DNA from 3 places in the Cytobacillus sp. FSL R7-0696 genome. Region 1 is predicted to be linked to each of the others. Evidence: riboswitches for the same ligand, from Rfam matches in the RefSeq annotation. Region 1 holds a riboswitch; each other region holds the start of a gene.

Region 1 (5,769 bases):
AACTACTTTCCAAAATTCTTCAATAGCTTTAGCTTCAGAATAAAAGTACCTTGTTAACTCAGCGAAGCTTTTTGGTACCCAATGAGCAATAAAATTTGCAGATGACAACTTAACGCTGTTATTACGTTTAGTATTATTAATAAGTTGTTTTAAAGAACTAGAAGTTGTTTTAATGGTAGGACACTTCTTGGACTTTTTAGCAGGTTGCTTGTTGGTCACTTCTTCTTTTATAGGCAAAATAATAACTGCATTAGCAGTTTGTAACATGTTCTTTTTACGCTTCATTTCTACCTGGCGGATCATGCCCAAGTCAACTAACTTTTTCATTAATCTTTGTACAGTCTTATAGGATAATTCTAACTTTTTGGCAATCGTATTTTTAGACATATAGCTCACGCCAATTTGCTTGCAGCTATGACGTTTTAAAATCTCTAATAAAGCAATTAGTCTCTTCTGTACGTCAGCTCGCTTAACAGACACAGTTATGACGTCTCTATATTTACGTACTGCCTTGTTCATTAGTTCTATATCATTAAATGACGCAAGGTTACTATATGATTCTTCTTGTGCAATTACATCAATACGGTTTTTCATTTCCCTGGCTCCTTTGAATACAAAAAAGCAACGGCCATCATCAGACAAACCGTTGCTATGGGACCTGGAATGTAATAAAATACATCTAAAGGTACAGCAAATGTTTGCCTATCGTGAGTAGGCGGACGATGTAAGAGTGTGGGGACACTACTTACATACGCTGTGCTTTTTATTTTGGATATAGGGTATACAGTTAAACCAATATAACCGCCATTCTACTTTAATGTCAGCATACAAAAATATAAAAAATGATTTGTTCCGTTATTATATTTTAAAGCAGAAGGCTGATGTATTCCATGCGATGAAAGGCTTTTTTAAAGAACAAGAACAGAAGGAAAAGTTAGCGTAATGAGAGCCTGTTTTGAAAGGTTCGCAACTAAGTTCTGAAGTGTAATAGCTTACTTACGAGCGTTTCGGAGGCAGGTTTTGAAAAATGATGAGAACAAAGCAATCGAGCTTTTTAGTTATATCACAGCGATTGATGCTGTGTTTTTTTTTGCTCAACTGACTAAGCACTAGGTAGATTTGAGCACTTTTATCTGTAATTCTTTTAAGTAGCTCTCTTCATCTACTTATGTCATAATTTTCATAAAGAGTAATATGGAGGGGTTTCCTTTGCACAAAATTCAAGATTTAGGTAATGATATTCAACTGATTGATTTAATGGATTTACAAACACCTGAGCGTACGGGGGCGTATATATTAGGTGCTGAAGAATTAACAGTGATTGAAACAAGCGCTAGTCCTTCGATTCCTCACCTTATAGAAGGGTTGCAAGAATTGAACATTAACCTAGAAGATATCAAGCATATTATTGTCACCCATGTACATTTAGACCATGCTGGTGGAACTGGTTTGTTCTTAGAACAATGTCCAGAAGCAAAAGTATATGTTCATCCAAGAGGTAAACGGCATTTAGCTGACCCTAGTAAATTAATTGCTGGTGCTAGAATGGTATATGGCGATGAGTTTGATCAACTATTTAATCCGATTGTGCCAATTGATGAGAAGAGGTTAGTCGCGATGGAAGAGGGACAATCATTGGATATCGGTGGACGTTTGTTAACTTTCTATGATACCCCTGGCCATGCAAAGCACCACTTTTCAATCCATGATTCGAAAAGTAATGGCTTCTTTACTGGCGATACAATTGGCGTATTTTATCCTGGCATAGCAAGAAAAGGATATCCATTAGTCCTGCCATCGACTTCTCCTAATCAGTTTGATCCAGAGGCGATGTTATCTTCTGTTGAAAAAATCGAATCACTTCAACCACAACATATCTTTTTTGGGCATTATGGTGAGGGCCCTGAACCAAAGGATGTTTTTACACAAATTCGTTATTGGTTACCTATATTTACTTCAGTTGCAGATGACGTTTTTCTCCAAGGAAATGACATAATAAAAATGCAGGAAGCCATACAATCGGAATTGTTGGAACAAGTAAAACATTATTTATTAACAGCGCACGATGTTGAACTTAGTGCAGAGGATAAGAAGCTAATAGGCTTAGATTTAAATGTCTGCACAATGGGGATGATTGATAGATTGCAGAAAGAGAAATAAAGATTTAAGTCGTGTGGTTTGGAGGTAATTAACATGGATTTGGAAGAAATAAGATCAGAGATACAGCATCGTCAATCAGATATATTGGGTAGCTCTAGATTGGTTAAATTCGCTGTTCTTCTTCCCCTAATAGAAAAAGATGGAGAAATACATATTTTGTTTGAAGTACGGTCTTTATCTATGAGAAGACAGCCAGGGGAAATTTGCTTTCCTGGGGGGAAAATGGATCAAGACGATGTGGATTTGATTGAGACGGCAAAAAGGGAGACCAGTGAAGAGTTAGGTATCCCAATTGGAGAAGTCTCTGTTTTTTCAGAACTTGATTATGTAGTGACACCTTATGATACAGTGATTTATCCGTTTGTAGGCACAATAGAGAGCATCAGTGATCTTAAGCTAAATCCAGAGGAAGTGGATCAAATTTTCACAGTACCACTTACTTATTTTTTGAAAGAGGGACCATCAATTCATTATATTGAGATGAAGCCAGAGCCTAATAGTAGCTTCCCTTATCATCTCATTCCTAATGGGGAAAAATATAAATGGCAAACGCGAAGGATGCAAGAAATTTTTTATACTTATAAAGGTCATGTGATATGGGGGTTAACAGCTAAGATACTGTATCATTTTTTGACACTTATCCAGGATGAAAATAAATAAATTTTCAAAATGTTATTGACGATTCCCTATAAAAGGGTATATGATGTTAAACAAATAAATAGAACTTCTTATCCAGAGAGGCGGAGGGACTGACCCAGTGAAGCCTCGGCAACCAGCAATCTTTTGTATGGTGCCAATTTCAGAGGATATTATCCAAAGATAAGGAGAAGGTGAGCGTGTGAATTCAAAGCCCTTCTGCCCTTCTTGGTGGAAGGGCTTTTTATGTGATAGAGCCAATATTTTATTGGAATATAAAATATATTCAGATTTTATATTGACGACAATTTGTTTTTTGGATATAATTCTATTTGTAATTAAAGTATTAACGCTTTAAAAAATAAAATATTTCTTATCGAGAGTGACGGAGGGATCAGGCCCTATGAAGTCCGGCAACCTTCAAGCAAATGCTTGAAAAGGTGCTAAATCCTGCAGGCAGTGAATGTCTGGAAGATAAGATGAGGCAACCCCCTCTTCTTATGAAGAGGGGGTTATTTATTTTAATTATCCGACTAAAAAGTAGAGGAGAGTATATAATGACGAATCAATTTAACACTTATGATGATGAGACGATTTTATTACATGGAGGTCAATCACCAGACCCGACAACGGGATCTCGTGCAGTTCCTATTTATCAAACGAGTTCATATGTTTTTCATAATACAGATCATGCGCAAAGCCTATTTTCATTGGATGAGACGGGAAATATCTATTCACGAATCGGTAATCCAACGGTAGATGTATTAGAAAAACGTATTGCTTTATTAGAAGATGGGGTAGCGGCAGTAGCGACTTCATCTGGAATGGCAGCTATAGCTCTTTCGATTATGAATATTGCCCAAGCGGGTGATGAGATTGTTGCAGCTTCGAACCTTTATGGTGGAACATATAATCTTTTTGCTATAACACTTCCGAAATATGGGATTAAAGTTCATTTTGTTGATGGTTCTGACCCTGAGAATTACCGTAAAGCGATTACGCCAAAAACTAAGGCTTTATATGGAGAGATTATTGGGAACCCAAGTCTTCATGTCCTAGATGTAGAGGCAGTTGCAAATATTGCTCATGAAAATGATATTCCTCTTATTATTGATAATACTTTCGCTTCACCTTATCTTTGCAAACCAATCCAATGGGGTGCAGATATTGTCATTCACTCGGCAACAAAATGGATTGGAGGTCATGGAACAACAATTGGTGGACTTGTAGTTGATGGCGGACGATTTAATTGGAATCATGATAAGTTTCCTGGTTTTACTCAGCCAGACCCAAGTTATAACGGTATTGTTTATGCGAATGAGTTTGGTACTCTCGCTTTCAGTACAAAGCTTCGTGTTCAGTTGCTGCGCGATTTTGGGTCATCATTAAGCCCACATAGTGCATTTCTTTTACTCCAAGGATTGGAAACACTCCATTTACGTATAGAGAAACATACGGAAAATGCAGCGAAGATAGCTCATTTCTTAAACGCCCATCCAGCTGTCGATTGGGTCGCATATCCAGGTTTAGCAGAGCATCCAGCGCATGAACTCGCGAAGAAATATTTAAACACTGGCTTCGGTTCCATTGTGAACTTCGGTATTAAAGGTGGTCGAGATGCAGGTAAGAAAGTAATAGATACCATTGCATTGTGGTCTCATGTAGCCAATGTAGGGGATGCGAAGTCACTCATTATTCATCCGGCTTCAACCACACATCAACAGTTAAGTGCAGAAGATTTAATTAAAAGCGGTGTAAGTGAGGAGCTCATACGTTTATCAGTTGGGATTGAATCGGTTAGAGATTTAACCAATGACTTAGATCAAGCCTTCTTTGAAGCGACTGGTATTTCTTCGAAGGGAGAACAAAAAGGAGAAACAGCAGTAAATGATGAAGGTGTTATTCGGTGGGCATTACAATCATCCTCATTAAAAGAAGATGTGGATGGCGAAGAGGTGCAAAGAGCAAAAAGGATTGCTGTTGTTGGTTTAAGTGGAAATCCTGCTAGACCAAGTTACCGTTTAGCAAGAAAAATGCAAAGATTAGGTTATCAAATCGTGCCAGTTAATCCAAGAGAAACAGAAGTATTAGGTGAACAGGCATATCCAAATTTAAAATCCATTCCTTATACCATTGATATTGTGCAAGTATTTAGAAGCCCTGAAGCTGCGATAGAAGTGGCGAAAGAGGCAGTAGAAATCCAACCAAAAGTGTTCTGGCTGCAAGAAGGTGTCATTTCTCCAAAAGCAGTTGAAATAGCAAAAGAAGCTGGACTTGAAGCGGTACAAAATCGCTGCACATATAAAGAGGCACAGAGATTAAGAGGTTCTATTGTAACCTTTGCTTGTGAAATTTAAAACCGAGGTTGAGGAGAGTCATCAATGAAGAAATGGTTCGTATTTTTAATTGTCGTTTTATCAATTGGATTCATTAGTGCTTGCGGGGATAGTGAGGCCAGCACTAATGATAGCAATGGCGAAGGAAAACCAGAAAAAATTGTTTTAGACTATGCCCATTATTCTCCAACAAGTGTCATTTTAAAGAAATTCGGTTGGGCAGAAGAAGCGTTTGCCGAAGATGATATTGATGTTGAGTTTGTCCTCAGTCAAGGGAGTAATAAGGCACTTGAGTTTCTTAATAGCAGCAGTGTTGATTTTGGTTCAACTGCAGGTGCAGCGGCATTAATTGCAAAAGCAAATGGTGCTCCAATTGAATCAGTCTATATATACTCAAAACCAGAATGGACGGCATTAGTTGCACCGAAAGGATCAGCTATCAAATCGGTTGAAGACTTGAAGGGAAAGAAAGTAGCAGCAACGATTGGAACAGATCCATATATCTTTTTACTGCGCTCTTTAAATGAAGCCGGATTGACATCAACGGATGTAGAAATCGTTAACTTGCAACACGCTGACGGTGGAACGGCATTAACAACAGGGCAAGTAGACGCTTGGGCTGGTTTAGATCCACATA
Region 2 (5,769 bases), 330 kb from region 1:
CTTTACAATGTTATCGTTATTCGTAATTGTTCCATCAAAATCACAAAAAATCATTGGTTTTGTCATCTTTTACGACGTACCTCCCCATTTTGTTAATGCTGCTTCCAATTCTTGCGCTTTTGTTACACGATGAGTATTTTGTTGTATGACGTGGTCAATGGCTTGCCTAAAGGCTCTCACGCCAGCTGCTGCTCCTTCAGGATGACCATGGACCCCTCCGCCCGCATTAATGATACAATCATTGCCAAAATCATGATAAAGCAACGGAACTAAACCTGGATGAATGCCTGCTGAGGGGACCGGGAATGCCTGATTCAAGCCATTTTCTTCGGTTAACTGTCTAGCGATAGCTAAGGTTTTTTCTTTTTCCATGGCAACAGAACCATATGGAGAAGGAAATAAAGAGAAATCTGCGCCTGCTAAGCGAGTAAGATTACCGAGTAATAAGTCAGGAGCCACACCATAGAAGTTTGAAGAAGTATAGGCCCCACTATATGCAGGATGTGCCATGATAGGTAACTGCACTTCACTGTTTTCAGCTAGTGTTTGGAGCATATCTAGACCGTAAGTGTGAACATTGAATAATAATGCATCCGCCCCTAATTCGGTCGCATGTTTTGCTTTATCTACTAAATCCATTGTTCTCCCAGATAAATTGACTGCATAATGTGTCCTTTTTCCAGTCTTTTCATAGACTTCATCTAGTATTTCTTTACCTGCGATAATTCTGTCTTCAAAAGAGATGTTGACATCAAAAAGAATTTCATCATCTTTTACAATATCAACGCCTCCCATAGCCTGGTCTCTTAACTGTTCTCTTAAGAAGTGAATATCCCTGCCGATGATGCCTTTAAATATACTCATAAGTAATGGGCGGTCTTGAGTATTTAGTTTCGATCTTATATTTTTTATACCGAATTTTGGTCCTGGAAAACGAGAAAGATCCTCATTATCAAATTCTAGGTTTAATAATTTTACCTCACCATCTAGAGATAACTTTCCAAATACGGTTGTTAAGATTGCTGGAATATCAAATGTGAAATTATATGTAGGGTAGGCGATACTAATTTCGCACCTTACTTCACCGAATCGATTGGGATGTTCATCATCATAAAACTCTTGTAGTGCAGTGACTCTGCCTTTATGTTTTAGTAATTGTTCTTGCTCAAGTAATGGTAACGCTGTCCACGAGCCTATCGTTAATCCTAAAGCGATATCCTCTGCTTTTTTCTCTAATGAACCGGGTCTTGCGTATACTTGATAAGTTGCAATTACATCTCCCATATGAGAACCCTCCCTGATGATTTCGAATTTACATTGACAATAAAAAACCCTCTTCTTAATCAATAAGAAGAGGGTTAGTTCGCAGTGATAGAACCTTCTCCTTATCTGTCAGCATGATTGCTGCAAGAATTAGCACCGTGTTCATTTAGAATCGGTTGCCGGGCTTCATCGGGCTCGTCCCTCCGCCTGCTCTTGATAAGAAAATTTATGATTATCGTTTTAAATTTTTGCACAATTGTATTATGTCACCAGGTGTTTTATCTGTCAACAGAGAATTTTTTACGTTATATGACAAAATTCCTTTATCTTTAAAAAGATGAAAAGTTTTTTAAAAAAAGATTGACACTTTTTTATAATCGGTGCTAGTATTTGCTCAAGATATTTCAAAAAATGAATCTTTTATACTCTTATCAAGAGCAGGTGGAGGGAAATATGGCCCGATGAAACCCAGCAACCGACCGTAATATCGTTGTGAAACGAGGCGCAGCTAGAGAATTTCTGCGCCTAATGTAAGGCACGGTGCTAATTCCATTCAGAAGTTATTCTGAAAGATGAGAGGCAAAATCGTCATGACGAATGCCTCTTTCTGTACTGGAAAGGGGCATTTTTGTTTCTGTAGTGACAAAGCAGGTCCGACTACATCTCTTCATGTAGTCACCCCTGTTTTGTGCCACAGATAATAAAGAAATAAGGGGGAAGAGATATGGCTGTTTTAGAAAATATAGGTTACCGCGCTTTGACAGAGGAATCTGCGTGTGAATACGTGAAGAGTTTAAAGCTGTTTTTACCGGATGAAAAAATAACGGTGGAAGAGATTGGTGATGGTAATTTGAATTATGTTTACCGTATTACTTCTAATCGTAAAAGTGTAATTATTAAGCAAGCACTCCCTTATGCAAAAGTAGTCGGAGAAAGCTGGCCACTAACACTTAAAAGAGCAAAACTGGAGGCAGAAGTCCTTAAGAAGCATGGTGAATTCGTTCCTCACCTCCTCCCAGCAGTACTAGCAACAGATGAAGAGCTAGCATTAACTGTGATGGAGGATCTTTCCCATCTGACAATTGTAAGAGACGGATTGATTCAAGGGGATCATTATCCGAAGTTATCAGCTCATATTGGGGAGTACCTGGCAAAGACATTGTTTTCAACTTCAGATTTTGCTCTTCATCCGTTTGAGAAAAAGAAATTGGTCGCTAAATTTTCAAATCCGGAACTATGTAAAATCACTGAGGATTTAGTATTCACCGATCCATTTTTTGATGTGGAAACGAATGATTTTGAAGCTGAGTTGGCTGAAGTGGTTCAGCAACTATGGGCTAATGACAAGTTGAAGCTTGAAGTAGCCAAAATAAAATATGCTTTTCTCACAGAAGCAGAGAGCTTACTACATGGTGACCTACATACAGGGAGTATATTTGCGAGTAAGAGTGAGACGAAGGTGATTGATCCTGAGTTCGGCTTTTATGGTCCGATTGGATTTGATGTCGGTCAATATATTGCCCATCTTATTTTCCAAGTACTTGTACGAAACGGAAACGATAGAATCGTTATTCGTCAACAGATTGAAGAAGTATGGGATGTGTTTTCTCATTATTTTTCAGAAGCTTGGGAAAATTCTGTTGTTCATCCTTTTACGAAAGTACCAGGCGCTCTAGAATCTTTTCTAGCTAAAGTATTTAAAGATGCTATCGGAGTAGTGGGATGTGAATTAATTCGGAGAACAATCGGATTGTCTCATGTGAAGGATCTTGATGGAATAGAAGATAGTTCAATTAGATTATATGTGAAAAAGGCAACGATTCAATTAGGTTCATCCTTGATTATTAATCGCAAAAACATAGGAACAATCTCGCAACTTCTTAAGGAACTGGAGGCGTATACATCATGAGTATACCAACACCAATTGAATGGCAAGATGGTAGATTGAAAATTCTTGATCAAACCTTATTACCCCATCAAACAAGATGGGTAGAACTCGAAACCATTGAAGATGTCTTTGAGGCAATTATTCAGTTGAGAGTGAGAGGGGCGCCAGCTATTGGAATAACTGCTGCTTATGGTTTAGCGATTGCTGCAAAAAAATACGAAGGTGTCGACATCGAAACTTTCCATCTTAGAATTCATGAAGATTATCTTTATCTAGCGGGTTCAAGACCTACAGCTGTTAATTTGTTCTGGGCTTTGGATCGAATGATGAAAGTAATAGAAACGTTGTATTCAACAGAGGAGACAATTATCAGTTTGGAGCAAGAAGCAAAGCAAATACATCAAGAAGACGAGGAGATTTGTCGGCAAATTGGCGAAAATGCACTAAGTCTATTGAATGGAAGGAATAAGGTATTAACGATTTGCAATGCGGGGACGATTGCTACGGGAAAATATGGTACAGCGCTAGCGCCGTTTCATTTAGGTAAGGAAAAGGGTGTTGACTTTCAAGTATATGCTTGTGAAACGAGACCGGTTCTTCAGGGAGCGCGCCTAACTGCTTGGGAACTTCAACAGTCCAATGTGGATGTAACGGTCATTACTGATAATATGGCTGCTCATACAATAGCAACAAAGGGGATTGAAGCGATTATAGTCGGGGCAGATCGTATTGCCAGCAATGGAGATACAGCGAATAAAATCGGTACATGGCAACTAGCTATTTTAGCAAACTACTTTCAAATTCCTTTCTATGTAGCTGCGCCATTGTCAACATTTGACTTTTCTATTGCATCAGGGGCAGATATTCCGATTGAGGAGAGGTTGCCAGAAGAGGTGACTCATCTAGGACCAAACCAAATCACACCAGAAGGAACGAAAGTGTTTAATCCGGCGTTTGATGTGACAACTGCTAATTTAATCACTGCAATCATTACTGAAAAAGGTATTTTTGAAGCTGATCGAAACAAATTGGCACAATTGAATAAAGCAGAAGAGGGAGTTAGGGCATGAAGAACAATCGTATACTATTAGCGTTTCTTATTATTTCTATTTTAATCTTGGCAGGCTGCCAGCCAAAAGGAAGCAATTCAAGTAGTGAAGCAACTGCATCAACTAAAGAGAATAGTGTACATCCGTTAGCTAATAAAAAAATCGCACTAATCATGCAAATTAATTTAGGAACTTTTTCTGCACAATATATTGAAGGGGTAAAAGAACAGGTAGAAAAGTTTGGTGGAACCGTTCAAGTATTTACTTCTGAAGGTGACTTAGCAAAAATGGCTTCCAATTTAGATGCAGCGATTAATCAAAAATTTGATGGAATATTAATTGATCATGGAACGAAGGAAGCGTTAACGCAAGGAGTAGAAAAAGCGGCTGCGCAAAATATACCTGTAGTGGTCTTTGATGCTGATATTGCAGTGAAAGATGTAACTGTACTTCAACAAGGCGATGAAGAAATGGCGAAGTTGACATTAACCAAGCTTGCTGCAGATGCAGGAGGAAAAGCGAATATTGTTAAGATTTGGGTAGCTGGATTTGCCCCGATGGAAAGAAGACAAGTAGCTTACGAACAATTTTTAAAAGAGAATACAGATATTAAGGAAGTAGCAGCATTTGGTGCTGCCACCGACAATACAGCATTAGATACTCAAGCACAAATGGAAGCAATCCTAAAACAATATCCAAATGAAGGTGAAATAACAGCAGTTTGGGCAGCGTGGGATGAGTTTGCTAAAGGAGCTGTCAGAGCGCTAGAGCAGGCAGGAAGAGAAGATATTAAAGTCTACGGGATTGATATGAGTGACGAGGATCTGCAACTGATACAAAAAGAAAACAGTTCATGGGAAGCGACAGCTGCCGTTGATCCAAAAGATATTGGTCGTATTCAAGTTCGATATTTGTACCAAAAATTAAATGGTGATTCTCCAAAAGAAAAAGTTATCCTTGATCCTGTTTTTGTAGAGAAAAGTCAATTACCTGATGAGGCCATTACAACAAATGAACTGCATGAATATATTGATGGTTGGGGAGAAAGTGAACAAGGCTATACGGAAGAACTAAAAGCACTTGAGGGCAATTGAATGAAATGGTTTGTAGCTAGTCAACCGACTTTTAGAGAGTCGGTTTTCCTATCTATGGAGGGGGTCTCCTTTAAATGAGTGAAGTTGTTTTGGAAATGAAAAAGATGAGTAAAAGTTTTGGAAAAGTTACGGCATTAAAGAACGGGGAGTTAGTGGTTCATAAAGGAGAAATACATGCCTTGCTTGGAGCAAATGGAGCTGGGAAAAGTACATTAATGAAGATTCTCTCTGGGGTATATAGACAAGACCAAGGAGAAATTTTGATTAACCACGAAAAAGCAACTTTTCAACACCCTAGTGACGCGAAAGAAAAAGGAATATTTTGCGTTTATCAGGAGGTTGATACAGCCATTGTTCCACAGCTTACTGTAGCAGAAAATATTATGCTTGATTGCTTTTCACAAGAGAAAGGGTGGTACTTCTCTCGTAAGGATCTACATCGTCAGGCGCAGGAACCATTAACATTACTCGATGT
Region 3 (5,769 bases), 2.3 Mb from region 1:
GTGTAGGTGCAGTGGGTGGTTCTAAGCATGCCTTTAAATTAGGGGTAGCTTACGCTAACCAACGTCAACAATTCAGTACGCCTATTTCTTCTTTTAATTTAACGAAGGAAAAATTCGGAACAATGGCAAGTAAAATTTATGCAGCTGAAAGCTCCGTTTACCGTACAGTGGGTCTATTTGATGACAGAATGAGTCAACTGAGTGATGAAGAAGTCCAAGACGGTAAAGAAGTAGCGAAGTCTATTGCTGAATATGCAATAGAATGCTCACTTAATAAGTTTTTCTCTACCGAAGTTTTAGATTATGTAGTTGATGAGGCAGTTCAATTACATGGTGGTTATGGCTTTATGGCAGAATATGAAGTAGAAAGAGCTTACCGTGATTCTAGAATCAACCGAATCTTTGAAGGAACAAACGAAATCAATCGTCTTTTAGTACCAGGAACGTATGTTAGAAAAGCAATGAAAGGTGAACTGCCTTTATTCGAAAAAGCAATGGCACTTCAAGAGGAATTGATGATGATGATGCCAGAAGAGCCAGGTACTGAAGCATTAGAGCAAGAGAAATACCTTGTAAAGAACGCTAAGAAAATCGCCTTACTTGCAGCAGGTTTATGTGCACAAAAATACGGAAAAGCTTTGGATAAAGAGCAAGAAGTTCTTGTAAATATTGCTGATCTTGTTTCTTACGCCTATTCTATGGAATCTACTGTTCTTCGTACTGAAAAAGCCATAGTAAAAGACGGAGTAGCAAAAGCGGAACAAAAGCTATTGTACACACAAATTTTCTGCCAAGAAGCATTTAATCAAATTGAGTTAATTGCGAAAGAAACTTTAGTAGGTGTGGAAGAAGGCGATACATTACGAATGATGCTTTCAGCACTTAAGAAGTTTACGAGACATACTCCAACAAATGTAATTGCGAAAAAACGTCAAGCGGCTGAGAAAATTATTGAAGCTGAAAGATTCGTAGTATAATATTTATCTTTAATGAATGGAAGGAAAGTAACCTGTTTACTTCCTCCATTTGCGAACTTTATAACTTGAGGCTCAAGAACGAATGTGGGCCTCTTTGTTTTGTTTTTAATATGATAATAATTACAATTCTTCGTTATGAAAATAAAAAGAAATATGTTATGCTAATGAAACGATAGTATTCATGAATATAGGTATGATAAAATAGGTGGTGAAAACATGGCACTTACTTTCTATTGGTATCCTAAATGTGGTACTTGCCGAAAAGCGAAAAAATGGCTAGATGAACATGAAATAGCCTATGATGCGATACATATAGTGGAAAATCCCCCATCCCGCAAGGAAATAGAAGATTTTTACAAAAAGAGCGGGTTAGAGCTGAAAAAGTTTTTCAACACAAGCGGTCAAAAGTATCGTGAGTTAGGATTAAAAGACCGAGTGAAAACGGCCTCAGAGTCGGAACTGTTGGATTTATTAGCATCGGATGGAATGTTAATTAAACGTCCATTAACAACAGACGGTACGAAAGTAACAGTCGGATTTAAAGAGCTAGAATTTGAACAAAATTGGCTGTAAATGGTGGATGCGCTTTATACGTTTTAAACGATCGTTTATTCGGTCATTAAAATAAACAATTTCCTAAATTAATGGAGGTATGAAACATGAGCACACCTAAAGAATTACGTTATTCAGAAGAACACGAGTGGGTAAAAACAGAAGGAGATAAAGTTCGTATTGGTATTACATACTTTGCTCAATCAGAACTTGGAGATATCGTATTTGTTGAGCTTCCAGAAGTAGGAGATGAAGTAACTGCTGATGAACCGTTTGGTAGCGTAGAATCTGTTAAAACAGTTTCTGAGTTATATGCACCAATTAGTGGTAAAATCGTTGAGATTAACGAAGAACTTAGCGATAGTCCAGAATTTGTGAATGAATCTCCTTACGAGAAAGCATGGATGATCGTTGTTGAGCCATCCGATGCAAGTGAAATTGACAAGCTAATGACAGCTGAACAATATGAAGAAATGACAAAAGAAGATTAATTGCAGTTAAATAAAGAAGGTCAAATCATTAAATGGTTTGACCTTTTTCTAAATTTCTATATAGACATACCAGCTAAGTGTTGAAAAGTTTTCAAATGTAAAAAGGCTTACTATTGTAAAATATATAAATGATATATATTAGGTGATGAGCATGCATATAGAACATGGCAATAAAGTCATTATTGTTGAAGGTAAATCTGACAAACGAAAAGTGAAAGGATTAATCAGAGAACCTGTAGAGATCTTATGTACAAATGGAACGATTGGCACTTCGAAGTTGGATGAATTAATTGATTATTTAATTGGGAAGGAAGTCTATATATTAGTCGATGCTGACGCATCAGGAGAAAAACTTCGTAAACAATTTAAGAGAGAGTTACCAGAGGCAGAGCATATCTATATTGATAAAATGTATCGTGAAGTCGAGGCGGCACCCGCGTATCATTTAGCTACAGCCTTAATAAGTGCAAATATAGATATATATACCGAGTATTTAGATAAAGGATGATAACATGATTGACTGGTCAAACAATGACTTAAATGATTTGATCGCAAGGAAGCAATCCGGCTTATTTTATTTATTCACTCCTATGTGTGGGACATGTCAAGTTGCCGGGAAAATGCTAACAATTACTGAGCAACTGTTGCAGAACCTTCCTATAGGTAAAGCCGACCTGAATTTTTTGCCAGGAGTAGCCGAAAAGTATGAAATTGAAAGTGTACCGTGTTTACTTGTGTTTAAAAAAGGAGAGTTAGTTGATAAGCTTTATGCTTTCCATTCCGTACCTTATTTACTTGAGCAAATTCAATCATATGAATTACAGTCTCAATTTTAAAACCACTTATTGTTTAGGAATAAGTGGTTTTCTTATGCTTTCAATCAAGGGGTTTTGCGCAAATATTTAAATATACCCTTCACTCATTCTATGCAGATGAACCGATGGGCTGTATCTTTTTTCTGTCGATAAGTCTAGCTTTTGACATATTTCTCGGGAAATAGGTTGTGAACATTGTTGGAAATAAAATGTTCTGTCGGTTAAAGTCGATAGTTAGGAGAAGGAAATCATTTCTTGGAACAGAATTATAGAATATAAGACGGGGCAGGAGGTGGTTTCAATAGAGAAACTCATTTATCATTTCAATCAATCTTTAAGAGTAAATGATCATATTTTAATGATGTTAAAGGAACCTATAAGGATTCGAGTAGAATTAGAACAAAATCTATTGTATTTGACATTAGACCGTAAAAGGCTGTTAATTAAACATGCTCGCCCATTGAAAAATTATCATATAAACATTCAAACTACTGCTGACCACTTTCATTCTTTGCTTCAAGGGCGTACAAGTCTAAAGAAACAAGTGGATGAAAAGCATATCATCCTTAAATCGACTTTTAGACAATTATTGAAATTAGATGCCATTTTCCTGTTAAATCAAAATTAATCAAAAATATATCAAATGTACTAAAAAAAGATTGACTTCCCAAAAAAAGGTTGTTATTCTATCCTTAGAATAATTAGAAAATTAAATATTCTTATCGAGAGTGGTGGAGGGACTGGCCCTATGAAACCCGGCAACCGGTTGTTTGATACACGGTGCTAATTCCAGCAGAGCATAAAAGCTCTGATAGATAAGAAGAGATGATAAACCCTCTTCTTTGTGAAGAGGGTTTTTGGTCGTCTTTTCTTTCCAATTTAAAAAAGAGGAGAGATGTAAAATGGCAGAAAAAGAAAAGCAACTTCGTTTTGAAACAATTGGTGTTCATGGTGGGCTAAAACCTGATCCAGTAACAGGGGCAAGAGCAGTCCCAATCTATCAAAATAATGCTTATCAATTCCAAAATACAGAGCATGCGCAAGACTTATTTGGCTTAAAAGAAACAGGATATATTTATTCTCGTATTCATAATCCAACGGTTACTGTGTTTGAGGAAAGAGTTGCATTGTTAGAAGGGGGAACAGGCGCATTAGCATTAGCAAGCGGGCAAGCAGCCATTTACTTAGCACTTCTTAATATTGTTCAAGCGGGTGATGAAATTGTAGCTGCCTCTAATTTATATGGAGGTACATATAATTTATTTACAGTCACTTTACCAAAGTACGGCATCAACGTTAGGCTTATCGATATGAATAATGAAGAGGAACTACGAGCAGCAATCAATGAAAAGACACGAGCTGTATTTGCCGAAACCATTGGTAACCCGAGTTTACAAGTACTAGATATTGAAACGGTTTCTAATATCGCCCATGAACATGGTGTGCCGTTAGTGGTTGATAACACATTTGCAACTCCTTATCTATGTCGGCCGATTGAGCATGGCGCAGATATTGTTGTTCATTCTGCTACGAAATGGTTACTGGGGAATGGGACGACAATGGGGGGAATCATTGTTGACGGTGGTAAATTTGATTGGAATTCAGAGAAGTATCCAGGATTAAGTCAGCCGGATACAAGCTATAACGATTTAGTATATAGTGAGGCACTTGGCCCTGTAGCATATATTACTAAGGCGAGAGTGCAGCTTCTAAGGGATTTAGGTCCAGCACTAAGTGCACAAAGCGCCTTCCAATTCACTTTAGGTTTAGAAACGTTAACGGTTCGAATGAAAGAACATATTGCTAATACGAAAAAAATTGTGCAATATTTGAATAATCACCCTGCTGTTAATTGGGTACTTTATCCGGGCGATGACAACCATCCTAATAAAGAATTAGCAGACAAATATTTATCTAAAGGTGCAGGGGCAGTTGTCGTTTTTGGCATATCTGGTGGGCGCGAAGCAGGTGCGAAGGTTATTAATTCGGTTGAGCTGTTCGCACATGTAGCGAATGTAGGTGATGCAAAAAGTCTTATTATACATCCAGCAAGCACAACGCATCAACAACTTAATCAAGATGGGTTAAAACAAGCAGGTGTACCTGAAGACTTAATCCGATTATCAATTGGAATTGAAAATGTAGAAGATTTGATCGATGATCTTGAATCTGCTATTGAAGCGGCAACTGGTATTGCTTCATTAAATATAAGGGCCTAACAACTATTATTTTCAGATTTGACACCTACTTCAATGACATGATACTATTACACAGGTACACAAAAAAATTCAATATATTCATAGTTTGCTCTTATTTAGAGAGGTGGAGGGAAGTGCCCTTTGAAGCCCGGCAACCGTCATTTAATTGAAATGGTGCCAATTCACTCAAAGCATTAGCTTTGAAAGATGAGAGAAAGGAATTTTCATAACAAGCCTTTCTGCTCATAAGCAGGAAGGCTTTTTTTATAAACAATGGATATGCTATAAATGTGTTGGTTTTTCTGGATTGAAGAGGTGAAGTATAAGATGATTTCAATAAAAGATGTAAAAAAGATTTTCTCAACGAAAAACGGGAAAGTAAATGCAGTAGACAATGTTAACCTCGAAATTAACGAGGGTGAAATATTCGGTGTAATCGGATACAGTGGTGCAGGTAAAAGTACATTGATTCGTATGTTAAATGGACTTGAAATCCCGACTGAAGGCGTTGTATCTGTAGCTGGGAATGAAGTTTCTCGCATAAAAGGTGCTAGCTTAAGAAAGGCTAGACAAGAAATAAGCATGATTTTTCAACATTTTAATTTATTATGGTCTCGAACAGTTCGAGAAAACATTGCGTTTCCATTAGAAATTGCTGGTGTACCTAAGAAAGCGCGACTAGAGAGAGTTAATGAATTAATTAAATTGGTCGGACTAGATGGTCGAGAGGATGCCT

The links. Region 1 has a riboswitch for S-adenosylmethionine ahead of MKX29_RS01110 (PLP-dependent aspartate aminotransferase family protein). Riboswitches for the same ligand answer to the same signal wherever they lie in the genome.
Region 2: another riboswitch for S-adenosylmethionine. It lies ahead of mtnK (S-methyl-5-thioribose kinase); the one in region 1 lies ahead of MKX29_RS01110 (PLP-dependent aspartate aminotransferase family protein).
Region 3: another riboswitch for S-adenosylmethionine. It lies ahead of MKX29_RS13180 (O-acetylhomoserine aminocarboxypropyltransferase/cysteine synthase family protein); the one in region 1 lies ahead of MKX29_RS01110 (PLP-dependent aspartate aminotransferase family protein).

Annotation. Positions count from the first base shown of each region.
Region 1 is NZ_JBBOWA010000001.1:226,462-232,230, reverse strand. Features, by position in the region: gene MKX29_RS01130 (helix-turn-helix domain-containing protein) at 1-594, opposite strand, end outside; partial or broken gene MKX29_RS01125 (sporulation protein YhbH) at 785-943, shown strand; gene MKX29_RS01120 (MBL fold metallo-hydrolase) at 1,210-2,160, shown strand; gene MKX29_RS01115 (NUDIX hydrolase) at 2,194-2,820, shown strand; SAM riboswitch class I at 2,886-2,986, shown strand; SAM riboswitch class I at 3,167-3,277, shown strand; gene MKX29_RS01110 (PLP-dependent aspartate aminotransferase family protein) at 3,354-5,153, shown strand; gene MKX29_RS01105 (aliphatic sulfonate ABC transporter substrate-binding protein) at 5,178-5,769, shown strand, end outside.
Region 2 is NZ_JBBOWA010000001.1:552,915-558,683, reverse strand. Features, by position in the region: gene MKX29_RS02860 (2-hydroxy-3-keto-5-methylthiopentenyl-1-phosphate phosphatase) at 1-66, opposite strand, end outside; gene MKX29_RS02855 (2,3-diketo-5-methylthiopentyl-1-phosphate enolase) at 70-1,284, opposite strand; SAM riboswitch class I at 1,383-1,486, opposite strand; SAM riboswitch class I at 1,689-1,842, shown strand; gene mtnK (S-methyl-5-thioribose kinase) at 1,988-3,172, shown strand; gene mtnA (S-methyl-5-thioribose-1-phosphate isomerase) at 3,169-4,221, shown strand; gene MKX29_RS02840 (sugar ABC transporter substrate-binding protein) at 4,218-5,294, shown strand; gene MKX29_RS02835 (sugar ABC transporter ATP-binding protein) at 5,369-5,769, shown strand, end outside.
Region 3 is NZ_JBBOWA010000001.1:2,554,402-2,560,170, forward strand. Features, by position in the region: gene MKX29_RS13150 (acyl-CoA dehydrogenase family protein) at 1-977, shown strand, start outside; gene MKX29_RS13155 (arsenate reductase family protein) at 1,194-1,550, shown strand; gene gcvH (glycine cleavage system protein GcvH) at 1,637-2,020, shown strand; gene MKX29_RS13165 (toprim domain-containing protein) at 2,166-2,528, shown strand; gene MKX29_RS13170 (thioredoxin family protein) at 2,533-2,856, shown strand; gene MKX29_RS13175 (hypothetical protein) at 3,128-3,463, shown strand; SAM riboswitch class I at 3,552-3,657, shown strand; gene MKX29_RS13180 (O-acetylhomoserine aminocarboxypropyltransferase/cysteine synthase family protein) at 3,738-5,054, shown strand; SAM riboswitch class I at 5,143-5,247, shown strand; gene MKX29_RS13185 (methionine ABC transporter ATP-binding protein) at 5,361-5,769, shown strand, end outside.